Regions from separate parts of the Parageobacillus caldoxylosilyticus genome, predicted to be linked through region 1. Evidence: riboswitches for the same ligand, from Rfam matches in the RefSeq annotation. Region 1 holds a riboswitch; the other holds the start of a gene.
The links. Region 1 has a riboswitch for FMN ahead of BV455_RS18510 (ECF transporter S component). Riboswitches for the same ligand answer to the same signal wherever they lie in the genome.
Positions count from the first base shown of each region.

Region 2: linked by a shared signal. The riboswitch ahead of ribD (bifunctional diaminohydroxyphosphoribosylaminopyrimidine deaminase/5-amino-6-(5-phosphoribosylamino)uracil reductase RibD) and the one ahead of BV455_RS18510 (ECF transporter S component) in region 1 are both predicted to bind FMN.

Region 1 covers NZ_CP040553.1:3,635,091-3,641,237, reverse strand. Annotated here, with positions in the region: gene BV455_RS18530 (bifunctional aldolase/short-chain dehydrogenase) at 1-87, opposite strand, end outside; gene BV455_RS18525 (sensory rhodopsin transducer) at 219-590, opposite strand; gene BV455_RS18520 (MFS transporter) at 627-1,961, opposite strand; gene BV455_RS18515 (sulfite oxidase-like oxidoreductase) at 2,297-2,914, shown strand; gene BV455_RS18510 (ECF transporter S component) at 2,978-3,559, opposite strand; FMN riboswitch at 3,716-3,849, opposite strand; gene pepT (peptidase T) at 4,004-5,236, shown strand; gene BV455_RS18500 (bifunctional metallophosphatase/5'-nucleotidase) at 5,282-6,147, opposite strand, start outside.
Region 2 covers NZ_CP040553.1:2,975,085-2,981,231, reverse strand. Annotated here, with positions in the region: gene BV455_RS15335 (bifunctional 3,4-dihydroxy-2-butanone-4-phosphate synthase/GTP cyclohydrolase II) at 1-332, opposite strand, end outside; gene ribE (riboflavin synthase) at 356-1,003, opposite strand; gene ribD (bifunctional diaminohydroxyphosphoribosylaminopyrimidine deaminase/5-amino-6-(5-phosphoribosylamino)uracil reductase RibD) at 1,018-2,109, opposite strand; FMN riboswitch at 2,444-2,577, opposite strand; gene BV455_RS15320 (peptidylprolyl isomerase) at 2,834-3,274, opposite strand; gene BV455_RS15315 (DUF1002 domain-containing protein) at 3,613-4,503, shown strand; gene lysA (diaminopimelate decarboxylase) at 4,546-5,865, opposite strand; gene BV455_RS15305 (spore germination protein) at 6,140-6,147, opposite strand, start outside.

The DNA.
Region 1 (6,147 bases):
TCCAATCAAGTTAGAGCGATATACTAGTTCGTCCAGCCCTGTGCAGAGCTGTGATGCCTTTTTCTGATCCCATAAACTTTTAACCATACACCTCGCCACCTTTTTATATTTTTTGATTAATATTATTATATTTTATTTTTATTTATTTTTGAATATATTTATTTATTTGTTTTTTATAAATTAAAAATGTTGATGTTTCTTTGAATGTATATAATCATTCAATTATCTAATGGATAAGCCATCGTAGACAATAGTGCTAGTTCCGCTTGTGTGGTATCCAGCCTGCTGTATTGCACAATAATCGGAATATCGCTTTCTATTTCTAAAGCGTATGGAACACCTGCCGGTATTTTTTTGCTTCCCTTCTCAAGAGAACTAGTGCGAATATGTCTTGTCCGTTTTCCTTTGACAGTGACAGAAATTTTTTCTATTGGCTCTTGATCTTCAAAATAAATCGTGATGTCAATATGGGCGTCTTGTTCATGCAAGTTCACTACACAAATCGATTCGTGACTGATTAATTTCCCCGAACTGTCTACCGGAATATACCCGTCTGGAATAACCCAATGTGTTGCCCCTTTTCTACTCATTTTTCTTTCCTCCTTACTTACCCTTTAAAATATCACTTACATCGTTTCTTCTAACGATGAGGTCGAAGCATACAACTCTCCGTTCTCCTCACTTCCATAACGTTCTCTTTCTATTTCTTGAAGTGTTTTCCCCTGTGTGCGAGGAGCACCAACAATCCCAACTACTGCTGCAATGATTAGAAATATAATCATCATATTTCCCGCAACACTAAACCCGAGCTTAGAGATAATCGTCGGCATCACGATAGACCATATACCTACAGCAACACGCGCGACAAAAAACATAAATCCTTGAGCTCTTGCACGATATTTGGTTGGAAACAACTCGCTAGCCCATAATCCATAAAACGCTTGTGCCCCAAAACCTGCAGAACAACCCCACAGAAAAACGAATAAAAGCAAAACTGGAATTGTCATTTTCGCATATACCAGTAATACCCAAGCAACAATACCCATGATAGCAGAAACAGCGTATATCGCCCTACGACTTTTCCTATCCCCTAACCTCATGAAGACAAAGTATGTAGAAAGGACGGTAAAAATCCAAAGAACTGCTTGCAACAAGTTCGCAGTGCTTGCAGACAATCCACCGACGGTCTCATAAATATATGGCATAAAAAAGCCCATCGCCCCCGCTGTTAAATTCCAAAACAGATAGACTCCAAGTAAAAGAAGTAACGCCCTACGATTTACTTTTTTGCTAAATAATTCCCTCAAGGAAGTATTGGAATGTTGACCAATAGCCCGCAATGCTTCCTGTTTTGCTTTTTCTTCTTTCCATATGGACGATTCCACTAAACCTCGTCGTATATACCATGTGATGAATGCGATTACAAATAGATGCGCAAAAATAAGACGGCTACCGAGAAGACCTAGAGGTGCTAGTAATACGGAAAGCAGTAATGCCGCTACTGGTCCCAAGGACCAAGCTAACTGCGCTGTTCCTGTATGTGCTGCCCTTTTTGTATGCGGCGCCTCTTCAGCTATATACGTCCAAGAAGCCGGAACACCCGCTCCCACTGCCAAACCAGTAATAATGTAACCCGTCAACAACATAGGGAAATTTATTGAACAGATAATAAAAAACATTCCAAGCATGTACACGAGCAAATCATAGGTATAAATGAATTTGCGACCATACTTATCACAAAGATAACCACCTAATAAAGCACCAATCGCAGCTCCAAATGCATTTGCACTCACAGCACCCAATAATCCGATTTCAATGTCATTCAAATGCAAATACTCCACCCAAAGAGATAATCCTCCAGCTCCAGCAACGATTGAACCCGCTTCAATATAATTCGACATCGCCACTGAAATCGTTGCCTTCCATCCTTTGGTTTGCTTGATGCCAATATAACCAGACATTGTTTTCTCCCCCTTTGTTTTTTAACTAAATTTTAAATATAAATAAAATATTCGGAAAAATGTTGAGATACTATCATTTTGATTCTCTTCTAAGATATTCTATTTATCCCCACCTTTTTTGTTTATGTTTATTTTAAATTATATTATATTTTTGTTTTTATTTGAATATGTTATTTTTATTTGTTTTAACTATATTACTTATAAAAGTCTCATCTATTCGTCATTGCTTTACTCGTTTTCTTATTATCTTTTCCTTTTCCTTACATAGTTGCATCACTTTATGTAAAAGCAGTATGATTAGTTCATACGATCATAATAGAAAGGAAGGGAGATAAATGACCAAACAACTGCCGCCAGGCCAATTTGAAACGGAAAAATGGCCGATTCTCCATGAGGGGGATGTCTATCAATTTGATGAATCAACATGGGAATTCCGCTTATTTGGGGATGTGAAAGAAGAAGTCTCTCTTTCCTATCGGCAAGTAATGGAGCTGCCAAAAACGATATCGACGATCGATATGCATTGCGTGACCACGTGGTCAAAGTTTGATACAACGTTTGAAGGAATCGCTTTTCGCGAGTTTTTGCGCTTTGTTGAGCTGGAGCCGGATGTAAAATATGTGAAAATTTACGGCTATTTGAACGGAGACCGCTTCGGCTATTCGGCGAACTTGCCGCTTGAAGCGCTCATGGGCGATGACGCGTTGTTTGTGTACCGCTGGAAAGATAAACATCATGACTGGCAGGATATTTCCCCGAAACATGGCTATCCGCTCCGCTTTATTCCGCCCGCATCGTTTTACTTATGGAAAGGGGCGAAATGGGCGTCAGGCATCCGGTTTATGAAAAAAGACGAGCCGGGATATTGGGAACAGCGCGGCTATTCGATGACCGCCAATCCGTTTAAAGAAGAACGCTTTGCCAATCCGGCCGGCACGTTTAAGTTATGGTGACGGAGCTTTCCGAACGAAAAACGAGGACCGCTTCGCTCAGGAAGGGTCCTCGTTTTATTATGACTAAACATGATTGACTGCTGTTTGTTTTTGTAGCCAAGGGCTGAGCCGGGCAAACAAAAGCATAAAGACAATGGTAATCATGACGCCTTTTACTGCATTAAACGGAAGGATGGCAGAAACGACGAGCGCTTTTGTTTCCGGCGCGCTCATCGCCGGAGCGCCTAGAAAGATCGTATATGCCGGCAGAAACACATAGTAGTTCAATACGCTCATCATCAACGCCATGACGGCGGTGCCAGTGGCTAACCCAGCCAGCATTCCTTTTTTCGATTTTGTTTTATGATATACGTAATATGTCGGCAAAATAAACGTAATCCCGGCCATGAAGTTGGCGATATGCCCGACCGGAACGCCGGTAGGACTGCCGACCATGAAATAATTCAGCACATTTTTTAGCAATTCAACGAGCACTCCCGCCAGCGGACCGTACAAAAGCGCGGCGATCAATGCCGGAACGTCGCTGAAATCCACCAATAGAAAGTTTGGAAACGGCGGAAGCGGAAAGTTTAACAGCATCAGCAAATACGAGATGGCACTAAATACCCCAATCAAGACAAGTGCGCGGACATTCATTTTTCTCATGTCGATTCTCCTCTCCTTCTCGTGATTCATCCTCACAAGAAAGAAGGCTGCCATCTTGAGCGTCAAATAAAAAACCCTTAAGTGCTCACACTTAAGGGAGAAAAAGGGTATGCTCAAATAGACGTTCGAGCGCGCCGCATTCGAACGCCGGCAAACCTTCATCTTCTCCCATCCAGACTATACTGTCGGCTCCGGACTCGCACCGGATCCTGCCTTGCGGCTCGCGGGCTGAGAAGCGCAATCGCTTCATCACCGCCGGTCGGGAATTTCACCCTGCCCCGAAGATGAATCGTATATTTTTTATATGCGATTGTACATTTAGTATACAATTTTTATATAAATTCTGTCTACCATTTTTTATGCAACAAAGTTTTTTATTTGCACAACATTTTTATGATAAAATAAAAACGGAAAAAGATAGCAAATAGTAAGGAGAGTGGCTAGATGAAACAGGAAATCATCGAACGCTTTACGAAATACGTTAAAGTCAACACACAATCCGACCCAAACAGCGACACTTGCCCTTCCACTCCTGGCCAGCTGGAGCTTGGAAACATGTTGGTGGAAGAATTAAAAGCAATCGGCATGAAAGACGTGACAATGGATGAAAACGGATACGTAATGGCAACATTGCCGGCGAATACAGATAAAGATGTGCCAACCATTGGCTTTTTAGCCCATATGGACACAGCAACCGAATTTACGGGAGCAAACGTCAATCCGCAAATCGTCGAAAATTATGACGGCGGCGATATCGTCTTAAACGAATCGTTAAACATTGTCCTGTCGCCAAAAGATTTCCCGGAATTGGCCAACTATAAAGGCCATACGCTCATCACCACCGACGGCACGACGTTATTGGGAGCAGACAATAAGGCAGGGATCGCCGAAATTATGACGGCGATGGCTTATTTAATTCAGCACCCGGAAATTAAACACGGCAAAGTGCGCGTCGCCTTTACGCCGGATGAAGAAATCGGCAGAGGCCCGCATAAGTTTGACGTCGCTAAGTTCGGCGCTAAATTTGCGTATACGGTCGACGGCGGCCCGCTCGGCGAATTGGAATACGAAAGCTTTAACGCCGCGGAAGCAAAAATCACGATCAAAGGGAAAAACGTCCATCCGGGCACTGCCAAAGGAAAAATGATCAACTCGATGAAAATCGCGATGGAATTTCACGGACAGCTTCCTGCTAACGAGGCGCCTGAGCATACGGAAGGATACGAAGGATTTTATCATTTGCTATCCTTTCAAGGAAATGTCGAAGAAACCATGCTTCATTACATAATCCGCGACTTTGACCGCCAGCAATTTGAAGCACGCAAAGCAAAAATGCAGGAAATCGCGGCAAAATTGCAAGAAAAGTACGGAAAAGAGCGAATCATGATCGAAATAAAAGACCAATATTATAACATGAAAGAAAAAATCGAACCGGTCCGTGAAGTCGTCGATATCGCCTATGAAGCGATGAAAAACTTAAATATTGAGCCGAAAATTTCGCCGATCCGCGGCGGGACGGACGGTTCGCAGCTTTCCTACATGGGACTGCCGACGCCAAACATCTTCACCGGCGGCGAAAACTTCCACGGCCGCTACGAATATATTTCCGTCGACAACATGATCAAAGCAACGAACGTGATTATTGAAATTATCAAGCTGTTCGGGCAAAAAGCGTAACATAAAAGCTGGTTCCAAGCCGCTGTTTGGAACCAGCTTTGTTTTTCAGCGCAGTTTTTGAATGCGCCCTTCGATGTGGGCATCAAATGGCTGCGGAAGCTGTTTGATATAATCGACGAGCGCATCCAGATCGACCGGTCCCACTTCCCGATTTTTTCCCTCCGTAAATACCGTGAAGTTATCTCCTCCATCAGCCAGGAAGCTGTTCGCCGTAACGGTGTATTCCGCATTTGGATCGAGTTTTGCGCCGTTTGGCAAATAAATATCGACGACTTTGTCCCCAATCGGTTTGCTTGCGTCCCAAGTATACGTAAGACCGGAAATTTGCAGCATGCGCGTTTGATTCGACTGCCATTGTTGATTTAACAGTTTGCGGATTTGTTCTCCCGTAAGCGTCATTTTTACTAGTTGATTGCTAAATGGCTGCACGTTATACAGCTCTCCCCATGTCACTTCCCCTTGTTCCACATCGGCGCGAATGCCGCCAGGGTTCATAAAAGCGAAGTCGGTTTTCATCGCTGTCCGCTGCGCGTCCGCAATCAAGTTTCCTAAAGCCGATTCACCGCTCGCATTTTGCTCAGCGCTAATCGTCGTTTTTGCCGTGCCGACGACTTGGTTAATAATCGGCGCGACCTTTTCTTCATACTTGTTAATTAGTTTCGTAATCTCTGGATCAGGCTTAATGCTATCTTGATAGGTAGTCACGATTTCCGCTTTTTTCGCAACAACATCTTTTGTTCGCCGATCAATTTTTAAATCGACATCAGAAAAAGCAGTTCCATAAGAATACGATTGAACAAGCAGTTTGCCATCCACTTCTGCATTTAAATACGCATGATTATGGCCGGCAAAAATCACGTCGACTTCATCATCCACTTTTTTCGCAATTTCCACAATTTCACCACTCGCAT
Region 2 (6,147 bases), 660 kb from region 1:
TCGAGCAGCGCCTGAATTGTCATCGAACGTTCATAGGCGCTGATTCCCGTCGTCGTCGATTTATAATCGATGCTGACGGTAAACGCCGTGCCATGGGAATCGGTATTATGGTTCACCATCGGCGCAAGGTCCATCTTGTCCGCCAATTCTTCGGTAATCGGCACGCAAACAAGCCCGCGCCCGTATTTAATCATAAAATTGATCACTTCCGGCGTCGCTTTTTCGGCCAGTGCCACGAAATCCCCTTCATTTTCCCGGTCTTCGTCATCGCATACGATAATTACTTCTCCTTGCTTCAATGCCTCAAGTGCTGCTTCAATCGTATCAAACATCTGTTTGTGCCCCCTTTTTAGCTTTACTTATAGCCGTGCCGTTCCAAAAATTCGAGCGTAATGGCCGATTGCGTTGCTTCCTTTTTTTCTTCCATAAATTGGGCAACATATTTCCCGATCATATCGCACTCAATGTTGACAATATCCCCTGGATGTTTTTCCCCTAAAATCGTTTCCGCACGCGTATGGGGGATGAGGGAAATCGTAAACGTATGATCCGTCAGCCCAAAAATCGTTAAACTTGTGCCGTCGACCGCGACCGATCCTTTTAAAATCATATATTTGCGCAGTTCTTTTGGAATTTCAATTTCGTAGTATACCGCATTGGCCGACGGCCATTTGCGGACAATCCGGCCGATGCCGTCCACATGCCCGGAAACGAAATGGCCGCCGAAACGTCCATTCGCCGCCATCGCCCGTTCCAGATTGACTTTGGACCCTTTTGTTAATGTGCGGAGCGACGTCGCTTTGACTGTTTCCGGCATCACATCGACCGTAAACGTACGGTCGGTAAAGGACGTGACCGTCAAACAAACCCCGTTGACCGCAATGCTGTCTCCAAGATGGACATCCGTCAAAATTTTTTTTGCACCGATCATCATCACAATCGCTTCACCCGACTGCTGTATTTGTTCGATCGTGCCGATTTCTTCCACAATTCCGGTAAACATCCTTCATTCACCCTTTATATGTTCGGTATGGCAACGATTTTTATATCGGGACCGATCCTTTCCACTTGGCGGATTTGAAGCTCCATCACCTCCGCCATATTGGCAAAACCGACCCCGCCGATTGGCGTCGGCGCCTGTTTTCCGCCGATGATTTTCGGGGCAAAATAGGCGACAATTTCATTTACTGCCCCCGCGCGGATAAAGCTGTCATGCACATGCGACCCACCTTCGACAAAAAGCGAAGTAATTCGTTTTCCGCCAAGCACGCGCAATAATTCTTTGATATCGATGTAAGGTTTATCCATGGAAATCACTTTTACATATTCTTTCTCATACTGTCTCTTTTTTTTCTCACTGGCCTCACTGCCGACAACGATCCACGTTTCCGCCGCGCCGTCACGGATCACGTTGGCATCGAGCGGGGTGCGCAAATGCGTATCCAAGACGATGCGGATCGGGTTTTTTCCGCCCTCCACAAGCCTTACTGTCAAGCTCGGATTGTCGGCAATCACCGTATTGACCCCGACAAGAATCGCATCGTGCAGCGCCCGGTAACGATGCACGTCTTCCCGGGCCGCTTCCGATGTAATCCATTTGCTTTCCCCGGTCGACGTCGCGATTTTTCCGTCCAGGCTGCTTGCATATTTGAGCGTCACAAACGGCGTTTTCGTTGCAATATAGTGGAAAAATACGCGGTTTAATTCATCTGCTTCTTCTTTCAGCACGCCAAGCTGTACCTCAATTCCCGCCTTTTGTAGCTTTTCGATTCCCTTTCCGGCCACAAGCGGATTCGGATCCGTCGTAGCGATGACGACGCGGCGGACGCCCGTTTCGATCAACAAATCGGCGCAGGGCGGCGTCTTCCCGTAATGGCTGCACGGCTCCAATGTGACATAGACCGTCGCACCCTTCGCCTTTTCGCCGGCCATGCGGACGGCATGTACTTCCGCATGCGGCTCCCCTGCTTTTAAATGGGCGCCCAATCCGACCACTTCTCCATCTTTCACGACCACCGCCCCGACAACCGGATTAGGAGACGTCTGCCCGATCCCTGCTTTGGCGATTTCAAGGGCCATGCGCATATATTGTTCATCGCTTCGCACCATGTTTGCCTCCTTTTTTTCATAAAGAAAAGCCCCAGGCGCAACATCCTGGGGCAAAGTTATGCAGAATCATCAGCAACGTATGTAAAAAACCGTAAAGCGGGGCTCGTTTCTTTTTTAGATAAACCGACCGACATAAAAACAAATATCGTCTATGGATATTTTTAACAAACTGGTTGCCGTCTATCCGTAAAAAAACGAAAAATGAACTGCGAAAAGCGATGTTTCCCCGCTCAAACAGCTGCCGTTCGAAATGCCTTGACATCCTGCAACAAAGGCAGAAACCGCGCAGGGAAAAAATGCCTACGCAACACGAACAGGCAATCATTTATACGTTGTGATCCTTCTCCCATCCAGACTATACTGTCGGCTCCGGAATCGCACCGGATCGTGCCTATACGGCTCGCGGGCTGAGAAGCGCATCGCTTCATCACCGCCGGTCGGGAATTTCACCCTGCCCCGAAGGATACACCGGTATGAAATTGAAATTTTTTAATTTTTAATTATTATATCACATGATAACCGTTTGTCCATTCTTCCATAGCATTGTCGTTATTTGGCAATGAATATCCAGTAAATCGCTCCCCACAGCAGGCTTGCTCCGAGCAGAAGAAAAAATAAAAGCCAATTTCTTCGCTTCATTTTTTCACCTCTTGCTATGATCTGAACACGACATGGAAAAAAGACTTAACAGCCCCGCCGTCTGCCAAGTCTTTTTTCCGCCTGTTTATTCCTCATCAAACACTTTAACTTCTTTCATGACATCCCCGTTTTTCATGGATTTTACTACATCCATTCCCGATGTCACTTGGCCAAACACCGTGTGGATGCCATCAAGGTGCGGCTGCGGTTCATGCACAATAAAAAACTGGCAGCTTCCTGTATCTCGTCCACGGTGCGCCATCGAAATCGCACCAGTCACATGCTTATGTGGATTGTTGTCCGTTTCGCATGGAATCGTATAGCCTGCATCCCCCATGCCGTTGCCATACGGACATCCGCCTTGGCTGACAAACCCAGGAATGACGCGATGGAACGTTAGCCCATTATAAAAACCTTCATTCGCTAATTTTTCAAAGTTAGCAACCGTAATCGGCGCTTCATTTGGAAACAGTTCAAACTCGATTTTTCCGCCATTTTCCATTAAAATATATCCTTTTTTCGCCATACATTCCAACTCCTTTTTTGACTTACGCATCATTATCATACTATTATAGTTGATATAAAAAAAGCAAGAAACTTCACATAGCACATTGATATTGGCAGATCCAGCAAGCAATATAGCCAAACGCATATGATACAATAAAATGATAGCACTAAAAACGCATATATTTTAATATAATGATGGAAGCTATGGTATTCTCGCTTACATACCCCTCCTGCTCCTATAAACGTTAAACTTACAAAATGGATGGTGAGGGAAATGCAAGAGACGGCATTTTAGTAGAAAAAAATGGCGGAAAACGTTATAATCAATTTACCTTTACCAAAGGGGGATATGTCGTTATGAAACGAATATTGGCAAGTTGCTTGCTTGCAGCGCTGTTCTTTACATTCCCGGCGATGGCGGCTGCCGATGCCGCGGAAGGTGATGTCATTATTACGTTGGGCGAGAACTTGACCGAGCCGCAAAAGCAAAAAGTATTAGAAGAGATGAACGCGCCGGATAACGCGCAAATCATCACCGTTTCCAACGCTGAAGAACATAAATATCTCGATGGGCTAATCCCGAAAGCGCAAATTGGAACGCGGGCGATTTCATCAGCGATGATCACGATCGGCGCCCAAGGTTCCGGATTGGACGTGGAAACGCATAACATTACATGGGTAACAAAAGAGATGTATACAAACGCGCTGATTACAGCCGGGGTAAAAGACGCGAAAATTTATGTCACCGCTCCGTCTCCGGTATCCGGCACAGCTGCATTGACCGGGTTGATGAAAGCGTATGAAGTTTCTTCCGATAAAGTGATTCCTGATGAGGTGAAAAAAGTAGCAACGGAAGAAATGGTAAAAACCGCAAAGCTTGGTGATTCCATCGGACAGGATAAAGCAGTGGCTCTCCTTGCCAAAATAAAAGAGGAAATCGCCAACAATCCGCCGCAAACGGATGCCGATTTGCGAGCGCTTATTGAAAAAGTAGCAAAGGACCTTGGAATTACGTTAACGGAAGATGAAATAAACAGTTTAATTTCATTATTCAATAAAATGAAAAACGCTAATATTGATTGGAATCAAGTAAATGATCAATTAAGCAAGGCGAAAGACAAACTATCCGCTTTTCTGCAATCAGACGAGGGAAAAACGTTTATCCAAAACATTATCGACATTTTAAAGGAAATTTGGAACGCCATTAAATCAGCCTTTTCTTCTTCCGAGCCGCAAAACAATCAATAGCGAAAAAGGCGCCCAAGGAAACAGGGCGCCTTTTTCGTCTGCTTACTTATTCACTTTTGTCTTTAGCGGTAAATCCAGCCGCACTAAATCTTCATACGTTTCCCGCTTCACCACGAGCTGCGCTTCGCCGTTTTCGACAAACACAACAGCCGGGCGCGGAATGCGGTTATAGTTGTTTGCCATCGAATAGCCGTATGCACCCGTACAAAAAACGGCTAAATAGTCCCCTGGCTTGGCTTTTGGAAGCGGCAAATCCCAAATCAGCATATCTCCTGATTCGCAGCACTTCCCTGCGATGGAGACAATTTCATTTTTTTCATCGAGCACCCGATTCGCCAGCACCGCTTCATACTTCGCTTCATACAGAGCTGGACGGATATTGTCGCTCATGCCGCCGTCGACGGCCACATAATGCCGGACGTTCGGTACGTCTTTGCGCGAACCGATCGAATAAATCGTCGTCCCGGCATCACCGACAAGGGAACGGCCCGGCTCAATCCAAATTTCTGGCATCGCGATGCCTTGTTCGCTCACTTGTTTTTTCACTTCACTGACGATTTGGTCCACATATTCGGAAACCGGAATCGGATCATCTTCCTCGGTGTAACGGATGCCAAAGCCGCCGCCGAGGTTGACAACGGCAGGGACAAACCCGTATGCTTCTTTCCAATGAGCAATTTTTTGGAAAATTTTCTGCGCTGCCAACACAAACCCCGTTGTTTCAAAAATTTGCGAACCGATATGGCAGTGAATGCCTAATACAGAAAAAGAGGAAGAAGATAATGTTCTCACAAGCGCCTGCTCCGCTTGACCGTTGTTTAAATCAAAACCAAATTTCGAATCTTCTTGACCGGTTAAAATATAATCGTGTGTATGGGCTTCAACTCCAGGAGTAACGCGTATCAAAATGGCAATCGTTTTTCCGTATTGTTTTCCGAGCTGTTCTAGCAATTCCAGTTCGTAAAAATTATCGACAACGATGCAGCCAACTCCATGGTCCAGCGCCATCATTAACTCTTCGCGGCTTTTATTGTTTCCATGGAAATGGATGCGCTTGGGCGGAAATCCTGCTTGTATCGCTGTATACAATTCCCCGCCTGATACGACATCGAGCGACAGCCCTTCTTCTTCGGCTAACTGAACCATTGCAATCGAAGAAAATGCTTTACTTGCGTAAGCGACTTGCGCTGCGACGCCTTGTTTACGAAATGCTTCTTTAAACGCGCGCGCCCGCGCACGGATTAAAGCCACATCATAAATATACAGCGGCGTCCCGTATTCTTTCGCTAGCTCGACCGCATCGACACCGCCGATTTCCAAATGCCCTTTGTCATTGACTCGGCTTGTCCCATGAAAGAACATACAAATCCCTCATTCCCCAAAAATAAAATTATTCAATATAAGAAATTTTTACGCATATCGAAAGCAAAAAAGACAGTTAACATCCAGGATAACTGCCTTTTTGCAGAGAAAAGATTACGTATAACTTATCATAATTATAAAAAAGTTGCAACATGTGTGTGGATGAACTAATAAAAACCAGTTATGCATCGATCATGCTAAAGCCCGCCAGCTTTGCGCTTTGCCGGCGGGACAGCTGCAATATGGATCATTCACACGCGTCATTTTCGCAAATTTAGGACG